4 regions of the Pectobacterium hainanensis genome follow, and region 1 is predicted to be linked to each of the others. Evidence: predicted binding sites of a transcription regulator. Region 1 holds the regulator's gene; each other region holds the start of a gene.

The links. The regulator PurR, encoded in region 1, represses purine synthesis genes. The targets are predictions, from matches to a motif close to CANGCAAACGTTTGCNTG.
Region 2: the regulator PurR is predicted to act here: its motif matches at 3,440-3,457, upstream of cvpA (colicin V production protein).
Region 3: the regulator PurR is predicted to act here: its motif matches at 1,730-1,747, upstream of serA (phosphoglycerate dehydrogenase).
Region 4: the regulator PurR is predicted to act here: its motif matches at 4,974-4,991, upstream of glyA (serine hydroxymethyltransferase).

The regions. Positions count from the first base shown of each region.
Region 1 is NZ_JBJYIN010000018.1:28,388-34,688, reverse strand. Features, by position in the region: gene gloA (lactoylglutathione lyase) at 337-744, shown strand; gene rnt (ribonuclease T) at 920-1,591, shown strand; gene ACKPVM_RS16700 (Grx4 family monothiol glutaredoxin) at 1,672-2,022, opposite strand; gene ACKPVM_RS16695 (C40 family peptidase) at 2,431-3,288, shown strand; gene cydH (cytochrome bd-I oxidase subunit CydH) at 3,374-3,463, opposite strand; gene purR (HTH-type transcriptional repressor PurR) at 3,846-4,877, shown strand; gene cfa (cyclopropane fatty acyl phospholipid synthase) at 5,213-6,301, shown strand, end outside.
Region 2 is NZ_JBJYIN010000002.1:290,879-297,179, forward strand. Features, by position in the region: gene ACKPVM_RS03445 (DedA family protein) at 1-174, shown strand, start outside; gene accD (acetyl-CoA carboxylase, carboxyltransferase subunit beta) at 403-1,317, shown strand; gene folC (bifunctional tetrahydrofolate synthase/dihydrofolate synthase) at 1,399-2,667, shown strand; gene dedD (cell division protein DedD) at 2,657-3,391, shown strand; gene cvpA (colicin V production protein) at 3,530-4,030, shown strand; gene purF (amidophosphoribosyltransferase) at 4,052-5,569, shown strand; gene ACKPVM_RS03475 (hypothetical protein) at 5,623-5,763, opposite strand; gene ACKPVM_RS03480 (TonB-dependent receptor) at 6,071-6,301, shown strand, end outside.
Region 3 is NZ_JBJYIN010000022.1:66,206-72,506, forward strand. Features, by position in the region: gene serA (phosphoglycerate dehydrogenase) at 416-1,648, opposite strand; gene rpiA (ribose-5-phosphate isomerase RpiA) at 1,944-2,603, opposite strand; gene ACKPVM_RS18560 (LysR family transcriptional regulator ArgP) at 2,806-3,699, shown strand; gene ACKPVM_RS18565 (oxidative stress defense protein) at 3,718-4,443, opposite strand; gene argO (arginine exporter ArgO) at 4,695-5,306, opposite strand; gene mscS (small-conductance mechanosensitive channel MscS) at 5,567-6,301, opposite strand, start outside.
Region 4 is NZ_JBJYIN010000002.1:30,523-36,823, reverse strand. Features, by position in the region: gene suhB (inositol-1-monophosphatase) at 1-135, shown strand, start outside; gene ACKPVM_RS02230 (nickel/cobalt transporter) at 296-1,360, opposite strand; gene ACKPVM_RS02225 (DUF1007 family protein) at 1,357-2,016, opposite strand; gene ACKPVM_RS02220 (3-phenylpropionate MFS transporter) at 2,069-3,217, opposite strand; gene glyA (serine hydroxymethyltransferase) at 3,605-4,858, opposite strand; gene hmpA (NO-inducible flavohemoprotein) at 5,266-6,301, shown strand, end outside.

The DNA.
Region 1 (6,301 bases):
CTCTATTTATTGAAGCCTCGTTCTCTTCTGCTGGCAAGCCCTAGCCATCAGTAACCATAAAAATAATTAGCTATGCATTGTTATCTTTGATGATTTTTTTTCATCACCACGCGCTCAACACCCCGTCTATCATCATTTTTCCGCTTGGTGGTCATATCCAAAACAGATGATACCGTTAACATCCCTTCCCCGCCGATGGCTTGGACTCTGCATTCCAGCGACGCTATACTCCCTTTCTATCCATTTTTTCTATCCGCTATGTTGCCGTTCTCCTTCGCAGCGAACCGTTGCGGCTAACGGCACCGGCGGTTAACTACAGTAGCCATCGAGGAAATTATGCGCTTACTTCATACCATGCTACGTGTTGGCGATTTACAACGTTCTATTGATTTCTACACTAATATCTTGGGCATGCGCGTGCTGCGCACCAGCGAAAACACTGAATACAAATATACGCTGGCTTTCGTCGGTTACACCGAAGAAAGTGAAGGCGCGGTTATCGAATTAACCTATAACTGGGGTGTCGAAAACTATGATATCGGTAGCGCGTTCGGCCATATCGCACTCGGTGTTGACGATGTAGCCGCAACATGTGACCGCATCCGCAAGGCGGGAGGAAACGTAACCCGCGAAGCTGGCCCAGTAAAAGGCGGCACCACGATTATTGCCTTTATTGAAGATCCTGATGGCTATAAAATCGAACTGATTGAGAATGCGCAATCAGGCCAAGGAATTGGTCACTAAGACCTTAACGTCACCAGAGCGAACCACATAAGCGCGGATACCTCACAGGTATTCGCCTTTTTAGGAATGACCACTTTCTCACCCACACACCACTACGTAAATAAGCAGGGTTACTGCATCTCTCGCCAAAATTTGCCATAATGCGCGCTGCGTTTTGCTAAAGACTAAGAGACCAATGGCTGATAAAAATGACCTAAACGCCCTGAATGGTCGTTTCCGTGGGTTTTATCCGGTAGTAATTGATGTCGAAACCGCCGGGTTTAATGCCCAAACCGACGCACTACTGGAAATTGCTGCGGTAACATTAAAAATGGATACGGATGGTTGGTTACAGCCAGATGAGACATTACATTTTCATGTAGAACCTTTTGCTGGCGCGATTCTGGAACCCGCAGCACTGGCCTTCAATGGCATTGACCCGACCAACCCGTTGCGGGGTGCGGTCAGTGAATATGAAGCGTTACATGAAATTTTCAAAACGGTTCGGAAAGGAATTAAGGATCAAAACTGCAATCGAGCAATCATTGTTGCGCATAACGCAACGTTCGATCACAGTTTTCTGATGGCAGCAGCCGAGCGCTGTAGCTTAAAACGCAACCCGTTCCATCCTTTCGCAACATTCGATACCGCTGCATTGAGTGGCCTCGTGCTGGGACAAACTGTGTTGGCAAAGGCATGTATCACCGCCGGTATTTCATTTGACTCCAGCCAGGCGCACTCGGCGCTCTATGACACCAATCAGACCGCATTATTGTTTTGCGAACTGGTGAACCGCTGGAAACGCTTGGGTGGATGGCCGGTAACGCTGAGCGAAAACTCGTCGGAAGTTGAATCCGAAGCGAGTTAAACAGCACAGGGCGTATTTTTTAGCGTCGCTAGTGCTTGTTCAACATAAAAAAATAATGGGTGCAGATGCACCCGTTATTTTTACGCCTGAGCGTCTGTCTGAGGCTTGTGCTTTTCAGCCGTTTCTTTAATTAACTGCTGTAGCTCACCACGCTGATACATTTCAATCACGATGTCACATCCACCGACCAGTTCACCCTCTACCCACAACTGCGGGAAAGTCGGCCAGTTGGCGAATTTAGGCAATTCGGCCCGGATATCGGGATTCTGTAAAATATCAACATAGGCAAAACGTTCGCCACAGGCTGACAACGCCTGTACCGTCTGTGCAGAAAAACCACAGCTCGGTAATTTAGGGGAACCTTTCATGTACAATAAAATCGGGTTTTCAGCAATCTGTCGCTGGATTTTTTCAATTGTCGTTGTCGTCATTCTCTTGCTTCCTTAAACCTCATAGGATGGCTGTCATCTGTACATGACTGATGGGTCTCTGTCAGATGTACCATTACAACATTATCTACTCAAGCATATTGTACCGAGGGCAATAGCTACAAAAAAACGCCATTTTTTGTGTGGTTTTATCTTTTTGTTTTGCGATTGAATCAATTTCATCCGCTTTCCCAAATAAAGGCTGTCAGCGACCAAAGATGATACGCTGAGACTTTGTGTATCGATGAAATCCGAAACAAAAAATGCTGATTAATCCACCGAAAAAAACAACTATTAACGTTTTTTCACTATTCTGTATGAATAAAGAGGCCGCACCCACTTTTTTATCATGTCGTTTTCAGGAATACTGTGTCGGTTGAGCGATTTAAGAGGTATCTTCGATCATTTATCATGCGCTTATTTATTACGCTTTTTATATTGTTTTTCAGCAATCTCTTTCTGAACCTGGCTCAGGCCGCCCCCAATGCAAACCATTCATCGCCGCGTAAAACCAGCGTGAAAAATGTCGTTGAAGGAGATCACAAAAAAAGCAAACCGGTAAAGAACAATAAAAAATCACCGACGCCGATAAAAAGTAAAAAGCCAGAAACAACGACTAAAATTAAAAACGATAAAATAAAAGTCGTGACAAAGCATTCTTCTGAAAAACCTCTATCAAGAACTAAAAATGCCACGCCAGCATTGGTCAAAAAAGGGCTTAAAAAGTCAAACACCGATAGCAATGTAAAACTGGCGGCTACTCACGGCAGATTAAAATCCGGTTTGAAAGGTAAAGTAGAAACAGGAAAAAAAGAGAAACTGGATAAAGGCTTAACGCTCAGTGCTGCACATAAAAAGCGTTATCAGCATGCCAAATTAACGGCAATGAACAAACTAATGAGTCAGATCGGAAAACCCTATCAGTGGGGAGGGGCTTCCCCATTTACGGGTTTCGATTGCAGTGGGCTGGTTTATTATGCCTATAAAGACGTCGTTAAAATTCAAATACCACGTACGGCTAACGAAATGTATCACCTGCGTGATGCAGCCCCGATTAAAAAGAATGAACTGGAAAGTGGTGATTTAGTCTTCTTCCGCATCAACAACCGTGGCGCAGCGGATCACGTTGGTGTTTATCTGGGGGACGGCAAGTTTATTCAGTCGCCCAGGACAGGCTCAGACATCCGCATCAGTAAATTAAGCGAAGATTACTGGCAGGATCATTATGTGGGTGCTCGTCGGGTTGTGACACCACAAACGATTCGCTAACCGGATTAACGGACACGTTCTGAATATCAAAACGTGTCAGAACCGATAGATAGCTCAAATGAACGTACGTTGGAACACGGATAAATCAGTTCAATACAGCCACGAAGCTAAATACAATAATCATTGCCAAAGCGCCAACGGTCGTCAGCAGTGACATCTTCAGATCGGTATCCATAATTCTCTCCTTTTGGTATCACATCCAAATGATGGTAAAAAATCGGTCTTCATCATTCGGGGTTTAAACGGGCAACCATTTGAAACGATAAATCGTCTGGTTATGCTGATTCTTCCATAATTTTAATGAAAAATCTCGTACTGATGCCGCACGAATAGTATAAATTACCGCTTCCACTTTCGTGGCAAATCGGACAAAATCCGCTGTTTATGATAGCTCTGCGTCCCGGTCGAAAAACATCAACCTTGTCCCTTCAGGTATAATATTCGGCATCCTCCTTCTGAAATCCTGTTTTTTCGTCAAGGAGGAGGGTTTTACACGCAAGCAAACGATTAACAATATACTTACGGCTGTAACAGGTAAGTTTAGGAGTCATTTTTAGATGGCAACGATCAAAGATGTGGCAAAACGGGCTGGCGTTTCGACCACAACCGTATCGCACGTGATTAATAAAACACGTTTCGTCGCCGAAGAGACTAAGGCTGCCGTGAGGGCGGCGATTAAAGAGTTACATTACTCACCTAGCGCCGTTGCCCGCAGCCTAAAAGTTAACCACACAAAATCGATTGGATTGTTGGCAACGTCAAGTGAAGCGCCCTACTTTGCCGAGATTATCGAATCCGTTGAAAACAGTTGTTATGCCAAAGGCTACACGCTGATTTTATGTAACTCCCATAACAACCTCGACAAACAACGCGCCTACTTGTCCATGTTGGCACAAAAACGCGTGGATGGTTTGTTAGTGATGTGTGCGGAATATCCACCAGAATTACTTGCCATGCTCAAAGATTACCGCAGTATTCCCATGGTGGTAATGGATTGGGGACAGGCGCACAGTGATTTCACCGACACCATTATCGATAATGCTTTTGAAGGCGGCTATATGGCCGGTCGCTATTTGATCGAGCGTGGCCACCGGGATATCGGTGCGATCCCTGGCATTCAGGAGCGCAACACCGGAAGCGGTCGCTATCTGGGCTTTTTGAAGGCGCTGGCCGAGGCTGATATCACCGTGCGTAACGAATGGATTGTTCAGGGAGATTTTGAGCCGGAATCAGGTTATAAGGCCATGCACCAAATTCTGTCGAATAAACAACGTCCTACCGCCGTTTTTTGTGGCGGCGATATCATGGCGATGGGTGCAATCTGTGCCGCAGATGAGCTCGGATTGCGAGTTCCTCAGGATATTTCAGTGATTGGCTACGATAACGTTCGACATGCTCGTTTTTTCACGCCAGCACTCACCACCGTGCATCAACCGAAAGAGCGCTTGGGACAATCCGCTTTCTCAATGCTGCTGGACCGAATCACCAGCAAGCGTGAAGATGCACAGGTTATTGAAGTTCATCCAACGCTGATTGAACGCCGCTCCGTCGCAGACGGACCTTTCCGCGATTACCGCCGCTACTCCTGATCGCAAGCGATTTTATCACGTCGAGCCTTCCCGATACTGCTTCAGCCAATTTATGCTTGTTCCCCGGCTGGGGCAGTCCTAAACTAATTGCTGTTTTGTGCAAACTGAATTTTTCACTTTTCTTCACTATCCTTAATCATTACGTGCAAGCGGATGGCACAGATTAACCTTAAGGATGAGTGCCCCTACGTATTGACGTACCGGCTTTTTCTTCTTCAGTTTCCTTTGATTATTCAAAGGCTAGATGATGGGAATATCCCACCGAGATCGATTATAGGTAAAAATTGTCTATGTTTTCCTTGCGATACATCATCGACGCAAGGTAGGGAGAAGCGATGAGCTCATCATATATAGCGGAACTGGATACCCGTAATGAGCCCTGGTTCCATATTGTGCATGACATGCTGAGTATGGCCGATATCAAAATTAATGGCTCTCGTCCATTTGATATCACCGTAAAAAACTCGGATTTTTTCAAGCGCGTATTGCATGACGGCTCGTTGGGGTTAGGGGAAAGTTACATGGATGGCTGGTGGGAATGCGAACGGCTGGATATGTTTTTCCATCGCGTGTTGCGTGCGCGGCTGGACGAAAAGCTCCCCCACCATCTAAAAGATATTCTACGGATTGCCACCTCCCGACTGATAAATCGTCAATCTAAAAGGCGAGCATGGGTTGTTGGTAAAGAGCATTATGATTTAGGTAATGACCTCTTTTCACTCATGCTTGATCCTTACATGCAGTATTCCTGTGCTTACTGGAAAACAGCCGAAACGCTGGAACAAGCGCAAGAAGACAAACTTGAGATGATTTGCGAAAAGCTACGCTTAAAGCCCGGCATGACATTATTAGATATCGGCTGCGGCTGGGGTGGCCTCGCAGAATTTGCGGCTCGCCGCTACGGTGTGTCCGTATGTGGTGTAACCATTTCTCGTGAACAACAAAAACTGGCACAACAGCGGTGCCAAGGTCTGGACGTCACGATTCTGCTACAAGATTATCGAGACCTTAACCTTGCGTTTGATCGCGTGGTTTCCGTTGGTATGTTTGAACATGTCGGCCCGCGTAACTACGATACCTACTTTCACGTCGTACATCAGAATCTGAAATCTGATGGCCTCTTTCTGTTACACACTATCGGCGCGAATCAAACGAACTCTCAGGTTGATCCCTGGACGGATAAATATATCTTCCCGAATGGCTGCCTCCCTTCGGTACGTCATATCGCCCAGGCCAGCGAACCTTATATGCTGATGGAAGATTGGCATAGCTTCGGCACGGATTACGATCGTACATTAATGGCCTGGCATACACGCTTCCAGCAAAGCTGGCCGCAGCTTTCTGAACGTTATCCCACACGTTTTCGCCGTATGTTCAGTTACTATTTGAATGCCTGCGCGGGCGCTTTCCGTGCTCGAAATATT
Region 2 (6,301 bases), on a different contig from region 1:
GCGCTGTTATGGGTGTTGCTATTCACCTACGCAGGGTACCTGTTCGGTGATTTGCCGATCGTGCAGGAAAACCTTAAGCTTCTAATTGTTGGTATTATTGTTGTCTCTATTCTACCCGGCGTGATTGAGATCGTTCGGCACCGTAGAGCGGCAGTACGCAGCAATGTAAAATAAGTGAAAAGTATTTTAACATCTTATTCGACCAGTTTTTTATCCACAGTACTGGATCGTTATGGTTTAATGGGCAGCATTTATGGTCTGTTCTCGGAATAATCCTTGATGCCAATGCCTTAAATCCCGCGATGAGCACGGGTTTTAAGCATTTTTTAGTGGGTTATGTTGCCAGGAAATAGATGAGAACAGCGGACTGGCATGTGCCAGGTTCAAACAGAAAGGTTATCAATGAGCTGGATTGAACGAATTCTTAATAAAAGCAATATCACACCGACCCGCAAAGCGAACATTCCTGAGGGTGTCTGGACGAAATGTGATAGCTGCGGTCAGGTTCTGTATCGTGCAGAGTTGGAGCGTAATCTGGAGGTTTGTCCGAAGTGTGACCACCATATGCGTCTTTCTGCGCGTGCTCGTCTGCAAGCGTTCCTGGATAAAGAAGGAACGGTGGAACTGGGTAGTGAGCTGGAACCGAAAGATGTCCTGAAATTTCGGGATTCGAAAAAATATAAAGATCGTCTGGCTGCGGCGCAAAAGCAGTCTGATGAAAAAGACGCCCTTATCGTCATGAAAGGGACGTTGTACGGTATGCCGGTAGTCGCTGCGTCCTTTGAATTTGCCTTTATGGGCGGATCGATGGCTTCAGTGGTCGGCGCACGTTTTGTCCGTGCCGTTGAACAGGCGTTGGAAGATGGATGTCCGTTGGTCTGCTTTTCAGCCAGCGGGGGCGCTCGTATGCAAGAGGCGTTGATGTCGCTGATGCAGATGGCTAAAACCAGTGCCGCTCTGGCCAAAATGCGCGAACGGGGTTTGCCGTATATCTCCGTGCTGACAGACCCAACGATGGGCGGTGTTTCGGCGAGTCTGGCGATGCTAGGCGATCTAAATATCGCGGAACCCAAAGCGTTGGTGGGTTTTGCCGGACCACGCGTTATCGAACAAACCGTGCGTGAAAAGCTGCCGCCGGGTTTCCAGCGTAGTGAGTTTCTGATTGAAAAAGGCGCTATCGACATGATCGTTCGCCGCCCGGATATGCGTTATAAACTGGCGACAATCCTTGCCAAGTTGACCAATCAACCAGAACCGGGTAACGATGTGGTCGAACACCACGGTGATACTGCGTCCGAACCACAGGATGAAGTGTAGCCGAACCAATGAACAGGAAGCGTGAGCCACAATGCTCATGCTTCCTGTATAAAATGAACCGTAAGCCAGTGAACGGGACTCATGAATAATCTTCAAATACCCCAAGCCACGTCGCCTATGGTCACGTGGCTTCATTATCTGGAACATCTGCACGCTCAGGCCATTGATTTGGGATTGGAGCGCGTTAAGCAGGTAGCCGAACGTCTTCAATTACTCCAGCCTGCCAGCACTGTCTTTACCGTCGCAGGCACCAATGGTAAGGGAACAACGTGTTGTACTCTGGAGTCCATATTGATGGCTGCCGGTTTGCGCGTTGGTGTCTATAGTTCCCCGCATTTATTGCGTTATACCGAAAGAGTGCGTATTCAGGGCGCGGAGCTGCCGGAGTCACGCCATTGTCAGGCATTTTCTGATATTGAAATGGGAAGAGGGGATATTTCTCTTACCTATTTTGAGTTTGGGACGCTTGCCGCGTTACAGTTGTTTAAGCAGGAAAATCTGGACGTCGTGATTCTGGAGGTTGGCTTAGGTGGTCGGCTTGATGCGACCAACATTGTTGACGCGGACGTCTCTGTCGTGACGAGCATTGCAATCGATCATACTGATTGGTTAGGCAAGGATCGCAATAGTATCGGCAGAGAAAAAGCGGGCATCTTTCGCCATGGTCATCCGGCCGTTGTCGGTGAGCCGGATATGCCAATCTCGATAGCTGAGGTGGCGCAAGAGAAAGGCGCGATATTATCGCGTCGTGGACGCGATTGGGATTTTTCTGTTCAACGTGATGGCTGGAGTTGGCAGAATAAACAGCGTGAGCTGTCCGGTTTGCCAATGCCGAACGTGCCTTTGGCTAACGCAGCTACTGCACTCGCTGCGTTGAACGATTCGCCGTTGAATATCAGCGAAGAGGCTATCCGTCAGGGGCTGCGGCAGGCCGCATTACCCGGACGTTTCCAGATTGTTCGTGAAAAACCCATGTTAATTCTGGATGTGGCACATAACCCTCACGCTGCGGCATACCTGGCTAGCAGACTGACAGCTTTGCCTAAAACGGGAAAAACTCGTGCAGTCATTGGTATGCTGGCGGATAAGGATATCCCCGGTACGCTGGCTTATTTGCAGCCGCTGGTGGATGAATGGTATTGCGCACCGCTGGAAGGGCCACGCGGTGCGTCCGTTGAACAACTAACAACGCATCTGGCGCGCAGTCAATCGTTCGCCGATGTTGCTAGCGCGTGGCGTCAGGCGTTGGTGGAATCAACTGAGCAGGATATTGTTGTAGTGTGCGGATCTTTTCATACGGTAGCGCATGTGATGGAAGCGCTGGATGAGGAGAACGGAAATGGCGAGTAAATTTCAGAATCGCCTGGTTGGAACCGTTATTTTGGTTGCCTTGGGGGTGATCGTGTTACCCGGCCTGTTGGATGGTAACAAAAAGCACTATGAGGATGAGTTTGCGGCGATCCCGTTAATCCCGAAGCCGGGGGATAGCAATGAAATGGACTCGCTGCCGCCGTTGAACCAGTCTTTGATCACTCAACCGCCGGAAGGAGCGGAAGAGGCGATGCGAGGTTCTGCGCCAGCCGTCGATACGGCTACTCCTACCGAGAACGTTGCGCCAGCGACAAATACGCCGGTGGTCACCGCGCCACCGATTGTGGTAGAGCGGCCGCCAGTGCAGGCACCGGTCCAAACGCCGGTTGTGCCAAAAGTGCAGCCGAAACCGGAGGTGAAACCTAAAGCGGAGCCTCGGCCTGAACCGAAACCCGAACCGAAGCCAGAGATTAAACCCGAGCCTCGAACGGAAACCCCGCCAGTTGAACAGGCGCCAACTGGGCAGGCTTATATCGTTCAACTGGGGGCGCTGAAGAATGCGGATAAAGTGAATGAAATTGTCGCTAAGCTTCGCCTCTCTGGCTATAGGGCTTATACCGTACCGACAACACCCATCGCAGGACAGATTACACGTATCTATGTTGGTCCGGATGCCTCAAAACAAAAGCTTCAGGCATCGTTGGGCGAGCTACAACAGTTGAGCGGACTCAGTGGGCAAGTACGGTCACATAGCGTTCGGTAAGCGGAAATCTGCCTTTATTATCGATTGATAAAATCGGCAGAAATACGCTACGCAAACGTTTTCTTTTTCTGTTAGAATTCGCCGCGAACAGGATGACGTCGCGGCTACTGATAGCCTCGTTCATTATTAGGATCGTTCATGGTTTGGGTTGATTACGTCATTATTGGCATCATCGGATTTTCGGCTCTGGTCAGCTTGATTCGAGGGTTTGTTCGTGAAGCGTTGTCATTGGTCACTTGGGGATGTGCATTTTTTATCGCCAGCCATTATTACGCCTACCTTGCGATCTATTTCACTCGTTTTGATGACGAACTGGTACGTAACGGTATCGCTATTGCCATCCTGTTCATTGCGACGTTGATTGTGGGTGCTATTGTCAACTATGTGATTAGTTCACTGGTCGAACGCACTGGGTTATCCGGTACTGACCGCGTATTAGGCATTTGTTTTGGTGCGTTGCGCGGCGTGCTGATTGTCTCTGCGCTGCTATTCTTTTTGGATACCTTTACTGGTTTTTCACAGAGTGCCGACTGGAAGCAGTCCCAGTTAATCCCGCAGTTTAGCTATATTATCAGGTGGTTTTTTGACTACCTGCAAAGCACGTCAAGTTTCTTGCCGCAGCACGTCACGCTGCGGTAGCGCTGATGAGGAAAAGACACCATGTGCGGTATTGTCGGTATCGCCGGTTTTACACCGGTCAACCAGTCGATTTATGACGCGTTAACGGTGTTGCAACACCGTGGGCAGGATGCAGCGGGTATTGTAACCATCGATGCCTTAAATTGTTTTCGCCTGCGCAAGGCCAATGGCCTGGTAAAGGACGTATTCGAAGCTCGGCATATGCAGCGTTTACAAGGAAATATGGGGCTTGGTCATGTGCGTTATCCGACAGCGGGCAGCTCCAGTGCTTCAGAAGCGCAGCCTTTTTATGTCAATTCTCCCTTCGGGATCACACTGGCACATAACGGTAATCTGACGAATGCGCACGAACTGCGTAAGAAGTTGTTTGCACAAGAGCGTCGTCATGTTAACACCACGTCAGATTCGGAAATTCTGTTAAATATTTTTGCCAGAGAACTGGATCGTTTCCAACATTACCCGCTGGAAGCCGATAATATTTTTGCCGCCGTTGCCGCCACACATCAGCAAATTCGTGGCGCTTATGCCTGCGTCAGCATGATTATTGGGCACGGGATGGTGGCATTCCGCGATCCTAATGGGATCCGTCCTCTGGTGATTGGCAAACGCGATTTGGAAGATGGACGCAGCGAATATATGGTGGCGTCGGAAAGTGTGGCGTTAGATACGCTGGGCTTTGAGTTCCTGCGTGATGTTGCACCGGGTGAAGCGATTTATATCACTGAGAAAGGGCAGTTATTTACCCGCCAGTGTGCTGAGAACCCGAAAAGTAACCCTTGCCTGTTTGAGTATGTGTATTTTGCTCGCCCTGACTCGTTCATTGACAAAATTTCTGTCTACAGTGCTCGTGTGCGTATGGGGCAGAAGCTCGGCGAGAAAATCGCGCGGCAGTGGGAAGATTTGGACATCGACGTGGTCATTCCGATTCCTGAAACGTCTTGTGATATCGCGTTAGAAATCGCTCGTATTATTAATAAACCGTACCGTCAGGGGTTTGTGAAAAACCGCTATGTGGGACGGACATTTATCATGCCGGGGCAATCGGCGCGTCGTAAATCCGTTCGCCGCAAGTTGAATGCGAATCGGGCTGAATTCCGTGACAAGAATGTGCTGCTGGTGGATGATTCCATTGTGCGTGGCACAACGTCAGAGCAGATCGTCGAAATGGCTCGCGAGGCGGGGGCGAAGCGTGTTTATCTGGCTTCTGCTGCTCCGGAGATCCGTTTCCCGAACGTTTATGGTATCGATATGCCAAGCGTCAATGAGCTGATAGCCCATGGTCGCGAAGTCGAAGAAATTCGTCAAATTATCGGCGCGGATGCCCTGATTTTCCAGGATCTGGAGGATTTGATTGCCGCTGCTCGTGAAGATAATCCAGATATCGTGCAATTCGAGTGCTCGGTATTTAATGGTGTCTATGTGACGAAGGATGTCGATCAGGGTTATCTCGATTATCTGGAAGCGTTGCGCAATGATGATGCCAAAGCATTGCGTAGCCAAAATGAAGTTGAAGATCTGGAGTTACATAACGAGGGATGATGCTGGCGGTGAATGTTAACGCGGTAATGTGCCGGGTTATCTGATAAACCGATTTATTTTCCCGCACATCGTTCATTCGCCTTTCCTTCATAGGGAAGGATTAACGGATTGATAATATAGTAACTTTCTTCCCAGCGATGGGAGAAATGGATCAGTTTAAAACGTTTGATATCAATCGATAAAAAAGGGAGCATGCTTTGGCATGTTCCCTTTTTTTACATGAGAACACGATATCAACATCCTCGTTGCAAGCCACGAACCGTCAGGAAAAACACTTCCAGCTGTACCGTTGTGCCTTCCCATTCGCCAAACATTGAACATTATTTCAGTCATTCGTTTGATCGATCATACAAACCATCGATACATAACTAACACAGTTCACTCAAAACGATCACATTTGTCATTTATTGATTGAAAATACTAATAATTATCATTTACATTGTTGGGTGTTTTTTTACACAATTTCTTGCAAAAATATTCAACAACAATAAAGGGCATATGATGAAATATACCTCTTTGATTTCTATTAGAAATGCAGTATCTCTGGCGTTAGCGACAACCGCGTTAAACACGATTGCAGCTGAAAATAACAATGATGTTTTTGTTGTTACTGCAAGTGGTTATGAACAAAAGCTGACCGAAGCAGCGGCCAGCATTTCTGTCGTTAGTCAGGATGAGTTAAGCAAGCGTAAGTATAACGATCTGGCTGAAGCATTGAGTGATGTTGAGGGC
Region 3 (6,301 bases), on a different contig from region 1:
ATAATTCGAGTTGCAAAACAAAACGTTAACGTTTTGAACGGTACAAAGCGTTAGCGCTCTAGGGCGAGTCTCATTTATGCATCTCGTCATAGGACGCTAAACGAGGGACAAATTAAACCAGCCACAGGCTGGCCTACGGTGAGAGGACAAGATGTCTCTCATTCCTTTCATAAAACAATAAAAGGAGCCATAAGGTTATCGGCACGCCTATTCCAATGCCCACCTAAAACAACGTGATAGAAATCACGTTTCAATAAAATTATTTTTTATCATGAAAAAATGAAACAAGGGGAATTCCTGAGATCAACACATGCTCTAAAAAAATCCCCGACAGAGCGGGGATTTGAAGGAAGATGAAATTCGTTATCAAACGCCTGTAAAAAATTAGGCTGGTAACACATCAGTCAACGATAGATTAGTACAACAGGCGAGCCCGAATCGTACCCGGAATAGCCTTCATCAGCTGCAATGCCGTTTGAGCCCCATCCGTTTCAACATCAATGACCACATAACCAATCTCTGCCGATGTTTGCAGATACTGAGCGGCGATGTTGATACCCTGCTCGGCGAAAATCTGGTTAATCCGCGTCAATACCCCCGGACGATTTTCATGAATATGCAGCAACCGACTGGCACGTTCACTATGTACTGGCAGAGAAACCTCAGGGAAGTTAACGGCCGACAACGTAGAACCGTTATCCGAGTACTTGGCCAGCTTACCGGCAACCTCATCGCCGATGTTCTCTTGTGCTTCCTGTGTGGAACCACCGATATGCGGCGTCAGCAGCACATTGTCAAATTCACATAATGGGGACAGGAAAGGATCGCTGTTGGTTGCGGGTTCCTGTGGAAATACGTCAATGGCCGCGCCAGACAGATGTTTGCTGCTCAACGCTTCGCACAGTGCGGGAATATCAACCACGGTCCCGCGAGCGGCGTTAATCAGGATGGAACCTGGCTTCATCAGTGCCAGTTCTTCCGCTCCCATCATATTCTGCGTGCTGTCATTTTCCGGCACATGCAGGCTCACCACGTCGCTCATGTTCAGCAAATCTGAAAGGTGGCGAACTTGTTGTGCATTACCCAGTGGCAATTTACTTTCGATATCATAGAAGTAAACGTGCATGCCTAGCCCTTCGGCCAGAATACCCAACTGCGTACCAATGTGACCATAACCGATAATGCCCAGCTTCTTGCCGCGCGCTTCAAACGATCCAACGGCCAACTTATGCCAGACACCACGGTGTGCTTTTGCATTCGCAGCAGGAATACCGCGTAGCAATAACAGCATTTCACCCAGTACCATTTCCGCAACGGAACGGGTATTGGAAAAAGGCGCGTTGAATACCGGGATACCACGTTTTGTCGCTGCCGATAAATCAACCTGGTTTGTTCCGATACAGAAACAGCCAACCGCGATTAATTTCTCTGCGGCAGCAAAAACGTCTTCCGTCAGATGCGTGCGCGAACGGATACCAATAAAGTGCGCATCACGGATGGATTCCTTCAGGGATTCCGCGTCTAATGCCCCTTTATGGTACTCAATGTTGGTGTAACCCGCTGCACGCAGATTCTCCAGCGCATTCTGGTGCACGCCTTCCACTAACAGAAACTTAATTTTCTCTTTTTCCAGTGATACCTTTGCCATTTCCCGACCTTATTTTCAGACTTCAGATGCGACTGCTTGCCAAATAGCTCCTGCCAACATAACAAAATTTACGCACTCGGCAATACAAACGATTGCCTGGTTAATATGGCAAACACAACACAGCAAAAAGATTTCTGGCGAAAAATATTGCTAAAAGTGTGCATTGCCATACCGTTAATGGACAAAATAAGAAAAAGTGATATTAAGTACCAAAAATGAGCCGTTAAATAAAAAACTTTTTTATAGAAAAATTTTTAGACGCAAAAGCCCATCCGACCCCGAAACGATTTAAAACTCACTTAACCACCGTTTTTACGCCGTCTGCTGTCCCGACCAACGCCACATCAGCACCACGATTAGCAAACAGCCCAACGGTCACGACACCCGCGATACCATTGATATGATTCTCAACAGCAACGGCATCCATCATGTTCAGATTGTGTACATCCAGAATAATATTGCCATTATCCGTTACCACGCCCTGACGGTACACGGGCTGGGCACCCATCTTGGCTAACTCGCGTGCGACGTAAGCCCTGGCCATTGGAATCACTTCAACGGGTAACGGGAATTTGCCCAATACATCGACCTGTTTCGACGCATCGACGATGCAGACAAACTGGCGAGAAATTGCCGCAATAATTTTTTCGCGTGTAAGCGCGGCGCCACCGCCTTTAATCATTTGCATATGCCCGTTGATTTCATCTGCGCCGTCCACATACACATCCAGGGAGTCAACGTCATTACAATCAAATACGGGAATTCCCAAACTTTTAAGTTTGGCTGTTGAAGCATCAGAACTGGATACCGCACCTTTAATCTGATGCTTTATCGAACCCAGTGCATCAATAAAATGAGCAGCGGTCGAACCGGTTCCCACCCCGACAATGGTGTCAGGACGAACGTAATCCAATGCTGCCCATCCGACTGCTTTTTTCAATTCATCTTGTGTCATAGTTTGTCCACTTTACGTCCATTAATACGAAAAACGGTGCATATTATAGAGTATGCCTTCTAATAAATAGCGCAAATTCCCTACGTTTTCCGTGCATTATTTCATGAACCGTAAACGGGGAAATAAGATTTCTGCATGTCAACACAGCAAAATGTGGCATAGTGAAAAAAAACCGACTTCATTCAGAGGAATACTTACTTCAATGAAACGCCCGGACTATCGAACGCTTCAAGCTCTGGATGCCGTAATACGTGAGCGGGGCTTTGAACGCGCCGCACAGAAATTGTGCATTACACAATCCGCGGTATCACAACGTATTAAACAGTTGGAAAACCTGTTTGGTCAGCCGCTACTCGTCAGGACCATTCCGCCACGCCCCACCGAGCAAGGCCAGAAATTACTGGCTCTGCTGCATCAAGTCGAGTTGCTGGAAGAAGAATGGCTGGGTAATGAAACCAACAGCGATATTCCGTTGCTTTTGTCTCTGGCCGTCAACGCTGACAGTCTGGCTACCTGGCTTTTGCCCGCATTGCAACCGGTCTTGGTTGATTCCCCTATTCGTCTGAACTTGCAGGTAGAAGATGAAACGCGCACGCAGGAAAGATTGCGGCGTGGTGAAGTGGTCGGTGCAGTAAGTATTCAGCCACAGCCGCTACCAAGCTGTCTGGTCGATAAGCTGGGGGCTCTGGATTACCTTTTTGTCGCTTCGCCTTCTTTTGCCGAACGTTACTTCCCAAATGGTGTAACACGTTCAGCGCTACTGCGCGCACCAGCGGTCGCGTTCGATCACCTTGACGATATGCATCAGGCATTTCTACAACAAAATTTTGATCTCTCTCCCGGCAGCGTACCGTGCCATATCGTGAATTCATCAGAAGCCTTCGTGCAATTAGCTCGGCAGGGAACCACCTGCTGTATGATCCCACACCTGCAAATTGAGAAAGAGTTGAGCAGTAACGAGTTAATTGACCTCACTCCTGGGTTATTTCAACGCCGCATGCTCTATTGGCATCGTTTCGCACCGGAAAGCAGGATGATGAGAAAAGTCACTGATGCCCTGCTTGCGCATGGACATCAGGTACTTAGACAATCGTAAAGGCGTCTTGATCGTGCGCTATGGGTTGCGCTGTAATTCAAATACCACATCAACCTGATCGTCAAAGTGAATCGTCTGCTGCTCATACGTTTGGGCAGCGTCACTTTGTACCGCAGCCTCGGCCGTTTTAAACATTCTGGCCATTGGCATAGGTTGATAGTTAGCGACGTGGTAACGGATGCTATAGATCGGCCCCAGTTTAGCGTTGAAGCCCTGAGCTAAAGACTGCGCCTGTGTAGTTGCCTGCTCTATCGCTTTTTTACGTGCCTCTTCACGGTAGCTTTCTGGGTTTACAACCCCCAAATCAACCGTGCGGATTTCATTCAGTCCTGCTTTCAGCGCGCCATCCAAGAGTTCATTCAGCTTATCCAACTGCCGCAAAGTGACTTCCACCTGCCGTACCGCCCGATAGCCTTTCAGAACAGAGCCGCCCGTTTTCAGATAATCATATTCAGGCTGCGTGCGTAAGTTGGCTGCGCTGATGTCTTTCTTCTCAATACCATTTTTTCCCAGGAAATCAAAATATTGAGCAACACGTGCATCAACCTGCTTTTTTGCATCGGCTGCATCTTTTGATGATACGCTCACCTCGATAGCCAGACGGGCCATATCAGGGGTAGCGTCAACGCTAGACGTGCCAGACGTAACAATATGCGGGCCATCCGGCAATTCTGCCGCTTGAATCGCCAGCGGTAATGAACCGAACCCCACCATCGCAGCTAATGCTAATACTTTCAGCTTCACAGTCTCTCCTTTATTTCTCTCTTATCGCTAAAGGCCAGATGGCTTATTAGCACAACCAGCAAACGCTATCGGACACTGCCGACAACCCATTTACTGCATTGGTAAACCATACTTATTGATAAAAATAGGCACAGGCAAATAATAGATTGCAGCAGCCACCATAGCGTAGCGCTGCCACAACAAAATATAGGTGAATTCCTGAAAATAGGGGAAGAAAGTACTGTGGAAAAGGCGTCAAACAGGCTTATCGATTACCAACCATGACGAGCCAATTGGATCGCGATCCCCCACATCACTACGCCAACAAACAAATTAATGATTCGTTGTGAACGGGGTCGATTTAGCCAGGGAGCAAGCCAGGCAGCCAGTAGCGCCAGTGAAAAAAACCAGGTAAACGAGGCGACAATCGTTCCAATGGCAAACCAGCTACGTGCCCCTGTACCGAACTGACTCCCCACACTTCCCAGAACAACAAACGTATCCAGATAGACATGCGGGTTGAGCCAGGTCACAGCCAGCATGGTCACAATAATACGCCAGCGACTCTGCTTCATGATCTCTGCATCGGCGAGCGATATGTTTTTACTGAAAGCGGTCTTCATCGCCCCCCAACCATACCACAATAAAAACGCGACACCGCCCCAGGTGACCATCGCCATCAGTAACGAAGATTGGCTCAGTAAAGCGCTTCCGCCAAAAATACCCGCACAAATCAGTACCACGTCGCTGAGCGAACACAGTAACGCGATCATCAAATGATACTGGCGACGGATCCCCTGATTCATCACGAAGGCATTCTGCGGCCCTAGGGGTAAAATCATTGCCGCACCGAGTAGAAAACCTTGTAAAAATACAGCTAACATTTTGTTCCTCTTATAAAAAACGCTGAGCATATTTCTCAACGTCACAGCATGACAACCAGCAGCGGCAATAAACAGACGGCCAAAGCCTGCCAGAGCCCATTCAACGGTTGCATCATACAAAGAGAAAAATATTAGATGAAATGGATGTTTCTAATCATTCATTAGAAATGCTAATAAGGAAGTCGTGGACATGCTCTGATCGAACGCTATAACGCAATCATCCGAGAGAATAGAAGACTCTCGGATAATTATTCGAGCGGTTAGTTTGTTAACTCGTTCTCGACATGGTGAAGATGTACATCCATCTGAGGATAGGGAATCCCGATACGGTGCTCATCCAGTACACGTTTAAAACTTTCCAACAGATCCCAGTACACCACCTGTGCATCTCCGTTAGTTGTCCACACTTGAACAACAAAATTCAGTGATGACGCCGCCATTTCGTTCAGACGAATGGTCACACCTTTACTGTGCTGAATGCGTTTGTCTGCGGCGATAATATCGCCTAGCAACGTTTTTACGACATCAATGTCTGCACTATACGCCACGCCAACAATAATCTCGGTACGGCGATCCGGCTCACGTGAGCTATTAATGATATTACCCGCAATCACTTTGCCATTTGGCACCACAATAATTTTGCCATCAGCCGTTCGTAGCGTGGTGGAAAAAATTTGTACTTGGGTAACAGTGCCCGCAACACCACCAAGATCGACCCATTCCCCAATGCGAAAAGGGCGAAAAGTCACCAGTAACACGCCAGCGGCAAAATTCGCCAGCGAACCCTGCAATGCCAAACCTACAGCCAACCCCGCGGCACCCAACACGGCAATCACCGATGCTGTTTGTACCCCTACACGGCTGAGCACCGCAATCAGCGTAAAAGCAATAATGCCGTAACGCACCAGAGCAGAAAGGAAATCGGCCACCGTTGAGTCAATAGAACGACTCAGCAGTAATTTATTCAATGTTCCCGAGACAAATCGCGCAATAAC
Region 4 (6,301 bases), on a different contig from region 1:
GGCGGCATTGTAACCGACTTTGTTGGCGGACATAACTATCTTGCTTCTGGTAATCTGGTCGCGGGTAATCCGCGCGTAGTGAAATCCATTCTGGGTACCATCCGTGACGAACTGAGTGATGCGCTAAAGCGTTAATCGATCGCACTTTCTTTCTGGTCGTGTGCTCTATCGGGTGCACGACTGCCTCAGATGCCCTTCTTTTTGGTTTGATCGTTGCGTTCTGCTATAACCTCAGAACAAAATCACCCTACAGTGGGACACCGTTACTTCAGAAAATATTGATACCGCGACAAGATCAACCAGAAAACGGACGAATGCCGCCCATCATGCTTGGTTCCGCACTCAGGTAAAACAAGACGCCAGTGCCGAATAGCATCACCCCACCAGCCAGCGACAATAGAGGCCAAACCACACGCTGCCAGGTTGAAGAAGTACCACTACGGCTTAAACGCTCAATCAAGCGGCGGCAGTAAAACACTAGCATTGCCAGCATAGAAATAGTTAATGCCGTCCCTAACGCCATCACCAACGCCGATGCAATCCCCCAAAAATAGACGCCAATCACTTTAGAGAACAGCAAGACTAATATCGCACCAGAGCAAGGTCTCATCCCCATAGCGAATACAATCATCAGGCGGGTGCGCCAGTGTGTATCCCGGTTGAGTTCTTCGTTACTGGGAAGATGACGATGACCACATCCGCAATGTTCATCATGCTGGTGATCAGAGACAAATGTTTTGCTTACGCGAGGGATGTTATTAAAACCTGACGGACTAATGGAACGCACACTCAGAATCGTGATAGGTTTTGGTTTATCCAGCCAAACGCGGGAACACAACTGTTTTATCGCCCGATAACAAAGTAAGCCCCCCACACCGGCAACTAAAATAAAGCTCCCTTTTTCCAGCCAGAAACTACTGATATGCAGTGTCTTGCTGGAAAGCTGCAACATTCCCAAGACCACAGAAACCAGCAGCACCGCCATCAACCCTTGCACCAACGACGCAGAGAATGTCAGGCGAAGGCTACTTTTCAACCGGGAAGGATGGGTAGCCAGATAGGTCATAATCACGACCTTACCATGCCCCGGCCCGACGGCATGCAGCACACCATAGGCCAGACTAAATGCCATCAGGCTCAGGCCTGCCTGATGAGGCTGCGCTTCTACCATTTGTAACAGCGATGACATCTGCTGATGCAATGATTTTTGCCAGATAGTGCTCTGTAGTAATATCTGCGGCCAATAGACCACGGCCCATCGGATCCCCAGCCCTAGCAGAAAGAGAAACGACCACAGCGGCCACAACCTGAATATTCGCGTTAACACTGACACACGGTGCCGTGCGACATTCAGATTCATCGACACTGTAACGTTACTCGCTGGGCAAATTGTTTACCCAGTTCCATATCTTCCCCTGGCGAATCATCTTTATCCAGCGAGAGCGCGTATGACTGCAAGTCTTGACTAGGTTTGGGAGTGACCAGCGTAGTTTTGCAACGAGATGCGACTACCGTCGCCAACTTGATCGCATTTTCGCTCTGATAGGACATATCGACATAGTAGCTGGGATCATAAGTCAAGATTTGCAATGGCTCGCCAATCAGCGATTGAGGATGCGCCAACGGCAAAACAAACTCCAATACAGCCTGGTTTCCACTGCGGGAAAGATGATATTCCGTGGGCATTGATGCGTATTTTATTGGCTGCTTATCACGGTATATTTCGGTGAAGTAATGCTGCCCAATGACGTTAGCCATCACTTCGGCCGCCAGTTTTTTCCATACTTCAGAACCTTTGGCAGCATCACCAGCGTCATAAAGCAGATCGGCAGAAGTGAGCGGATCCATCGTCCACTGCATACGTAAACCAGTAATCTGCTCGTCGTGACTTTCAACAGTTGTTTGCATATCAATAAAACTATGTGGATGGGCAAAAACAGGCAAACTCAATAACATACCGAATGCTGTTAATGCTATCTGCCTGTGCCAATATTTTAAAGCGTTATAATGTAACATAACTTTCTCATAGTCCTACATTCTGCTCACACCCACGACAAAACGCCATCTATCAGGTTGCTTTATGATCCACGGCAGGACGGATAAATAATACGGGGACAGCCAACAATGCCATGACCAAAAACGTACCCTGTTGAAAATATTCAAACAGAAAACCAGAAACCATCGTCATTATCGCGATACCGCCCCCCATCGCCAACGCCGAGTATACCGCTTGCAGGCGTAACACTTCCCCTCCAGTATGCGCCGCAATAAAACGCATCCCCGCAAGGTGGCAAACGGCAAACGTACCACAATGCAGTATCTGTATCACAACCAGCCAGGGCAAGGCCACTGTTGACCCCATCAACGTCCAGCGCACTATGCCACACACGGCAGAAAGCAACAGAAGTTGACGGGCGCTCCAGCGCTTAAACAAGGATTGACTAAAGGTAAAAATGATAATTTCAGCAACCACGCCTAATGACCAAAGGTAACCAATAACCGATGCGGAATAGCCTTCGCTTTGCCAATAAATAACGCTAAAACCGTAGTAGGCTGCATGAGCGCCCTGCAACAGAGAAACACAAAGTAGAAAGCGCCACACCGTTGGTGTCTTTAACAATGTTGCCCATGGAGTAACCGCGTCAGGACGAGCCGAAGAGGCAACAGCCATCGGCATGATGCTTGGCTGAAACAACATCCCCAATAGCATAGTCACTAACCCAACACTCAAGATAGCCAGAATAGCGGAATGTCCCCAAACAGCGACCAATTCCCCCGTGACAGCTGAGCCAATCACAAATGCAATCGATCCCCACACTCGCACCTTACCGTAATCCATGACAATTTGACGTTGCCAGGTGGCCGCAAGTGCATCCGTCAACGGGACAAGCGGGGCAAAAAACAAATTGAAGCCAATCATCACAAACATCAGCCAAAGCCAGGCATTTCCAAACCAGAACCCCACCGACAAAAGTAACGCCAATAACGCCAGCACACGGAGTACACTAATCAGTCTGGAAGGATCTTTAATACTCGGCGTAATAATCAGACTCCCAACAAATCGGGCAACCAAGCCGGCACCAAGCAACATCCCGATCGATTCAGCGGAGAGCCCTTCTCCTTTCAACCACCCGCCCCAAAACGGCAGGAAAATGCCGTAACAAAAAAAGTATGTGAAATAGCTTAACGCCAGCCAACGCATTGATTGTAAAACCATAACCTCTCCCTTTGATAGCGAAGTTCGCTACCGACGAACCACCGAAAATGCGCCAACTTTTTTTGCTGGTGACTCTTTTTTGCCAATTACTGTGTCAGAGAGCATCCAACGGCGCAACGCGTTATTCGCCATTAAACAGGGATGAATGTATCAGCCATGATCGACAAGTCTAAAAAATGTCTGGGAGAAATTTTTAACGTTGTGTCGGCAACGGCCCGCTGGGTAGTGGCCAAAGATGGTACGCCATAAAAAAACGTGGGGAACGTTTTTCAACGTCGCTTGCGACGGCCCGCAGGGTGGCGGCCAGGGATGGCCGCCATAAAAAACGCCAGCACACAGGCTGGCGTTGAGGATATGTTCCGACAGTGATGTCAGAAAAATGCTGAATTATGCGTAAACAGGGAAGCGAACGCAGATATCCAGAACTTTCTGTTTCACGCGTTCAATCGTCGCTTCGTCGTTGATATTGTCCAACACATCGCAGATCCAGCCAGCCAGCTCACGAACTTCTGCTTCTTTGAAGCCACGACGCGTTGCCGCAGGCGTACCGATACGCACACCAGAAGTCACGAACGGGCTCTTAGGATCGTTCGGCACGCTGTTCTTGTTAACAGTGATATTCGCACGACCCAGCGCAGCATCCGCGTCTTTACCAGTAATATTCTTACTCACCAGATCCAGGAGGAACAAGTGGTTGCTGGTGCCGCCGGAAACCACGTTATAGCCACGAGACAAGAAGACTTCTACCATCGCTTTGGCATTTTTCGCGACCTGCTGCTGGTAAACCTTGAATTCGGGTTCCATCGCTTCTTTCAGCGCAACCGCTTTACCTGCGATAACGTGCATCAATGGGCCACCCTGACCACCAGGGAATACTGCAGAATTCAGTTTCTTATACAGATCTTCGTCGCCGCCTTTCGCCAGGATCAAACCACCACGCGGACCCGCCAGCGTTTTGTGGGTCGTCGTCGTCACGATGTGAGCATGAGGAACCGGGCTCGGATAGACATCCGCTGCAACCAGACCCGCAACGTGCGCCATATCGACAAACAGATAAGCACCGATGCTGTCAGCAATTTCACGCATTTTCGCCCAGTCAACCACGCCAGAATAGGCAGAGAAGCCGCCAACGATCATCTTAGGTTTATGGGTACGCGCCAATTCGGCCATTTCGTCATAGTCGATTTTACCGCTTTCGTCGATGCCATAAGGAATGACGTTATACAGTTTACCAGACAGGTTAACCGGAGAACCGTGTGTCAAGTGACCACCGTGCGCCAAGTTCATCCCCAGGATGGTGTCACCCGGTTGCAGCAGCGCGGTATAAACTGCAAAGTTCGCCTGCGAGCCGGAGTGTGGTTGCACGTTGGCATAATCTGCGCCAAACAGCGCTTTCGCACGATCGATAGCCAGTTGCTCGACGACATCGACATGCTCACAGCCGCCGTAGTAACGTTTGCCCGGATAACCTTCAGCATACTTGTTTGTCAGTTGAGAGCCCTGAGCCTGCATAACACGTGGGCTGGTATAGTTTTCTGACGCAATCAGTTCAATGTGCTCTTCCTGACGCACCACTTCCTGCTCCATTGCTTGCCACAGTTCTGCATCATAATCGGCAATGTTCATTTCACGCTTTAACATCCGGCATCTCCTGACTCAGCTAACGTAAATATACTGGAAAAAATCACCCACTCGGGCACTGGCCTATAGTGTAAACCGTTTATCCCTAATGAAGATAGGTCTTGACAGAGGTTTTTACGCAAACGATTAGCTCCAGACAGCACAAGGCCTGTAAGGATTTAAGATAAACAATGCAAAGCAGAGTTTTCTTCATTTTCAACCTGTTCTTTCTTCATGTTGATAACGCTAGCATCAAAAAACGCAGGCGCATTTTTCAACGCTGTATAACAAACGTTGTGTAGCAGGAGCCCGAAACATGAGGATTAAAACAACCCCTACCACTAACGGGGTAATTTACAGCGATCGGCAACATCTATAAGATGCATTTAAAATACAACTTATAAGCACCTAATACGTAAGGAGCCACCATGCTGGATCACCAAACTATCGCAACGATTAAATCCACTATCCCGTTATTATCTGAGACAGGTCCAAAGCTGACTGCGCATTTTTATGAACGCATGTTTACTCATAACCCAGAATTGAAAGATATTTTCAATATGAGCAATCAGCGCAACGGCGATCAGCGTGAAGCGTTATTCAATGCGATTTGCGCTTATGCGGCCAATATCGACAACCTCTCAGCATTACTGCCCGCTGTAGAGCGTATCGCACAAAAGCATGCCAGTTTTAATATTCACCCGGACCAATATCAGATTGTCGGCGGGCATTTACTGGCAACGCTGGATGAGCTCTTTAACCCCGGTCAGGACGTTTTGGATGCCTGGGGTAAAGCCTATGGCGTACTGGCAAATGTTTTTATCCAACGAGAAAGCGATATCTACAAGGATGCCGAAACCAAAATCGGTGGCTGGTCTGGCGTACGGCCTTTCCGCATTATTGCTAAACAGCCACAAAGCACCGTCATCACCAGCTTCATGCTGGCTCCAACTGATGAACAACCCATAGCAGATTTCCAGCCGGGACAATATCTGGCGGTCTATATCAGGCATGACGGCTTTGAGAATCAAGAGATCAGACAATATTCCCTGACCCACGAACCCAACGGAAAATATTATCGTATCGCGGTAAAACGTGAAGAAAGAGGTGCAGTATCGAGTTACCTTCATAACGTTGCACGCGAAGGCGATGTTATCCATCTGGCCGCACCACACGGCGATTTCTTCCTCGACCAACCGACCTCGACGCCTATTGCGTTAATCTCTGCTGGTGTCGGCCAAACACCAATGTTAAGCATGTTGCATTTCCTGAAGCAACGACAACATCAGGCCAATGTCCTGTGGCTACACGCCGCAGAAAATGGCACGACGCATGCTTTTGCCAATGAAATCGCTCAAATTGGCGCAGAGTTACCGATGTTTCAGCAGCAAATTTGGTACCGGGAACCACAACCTGAAGATCGTGCCAATAAGGATTTTCACTCTCAGGGTCTGATGCAACTCA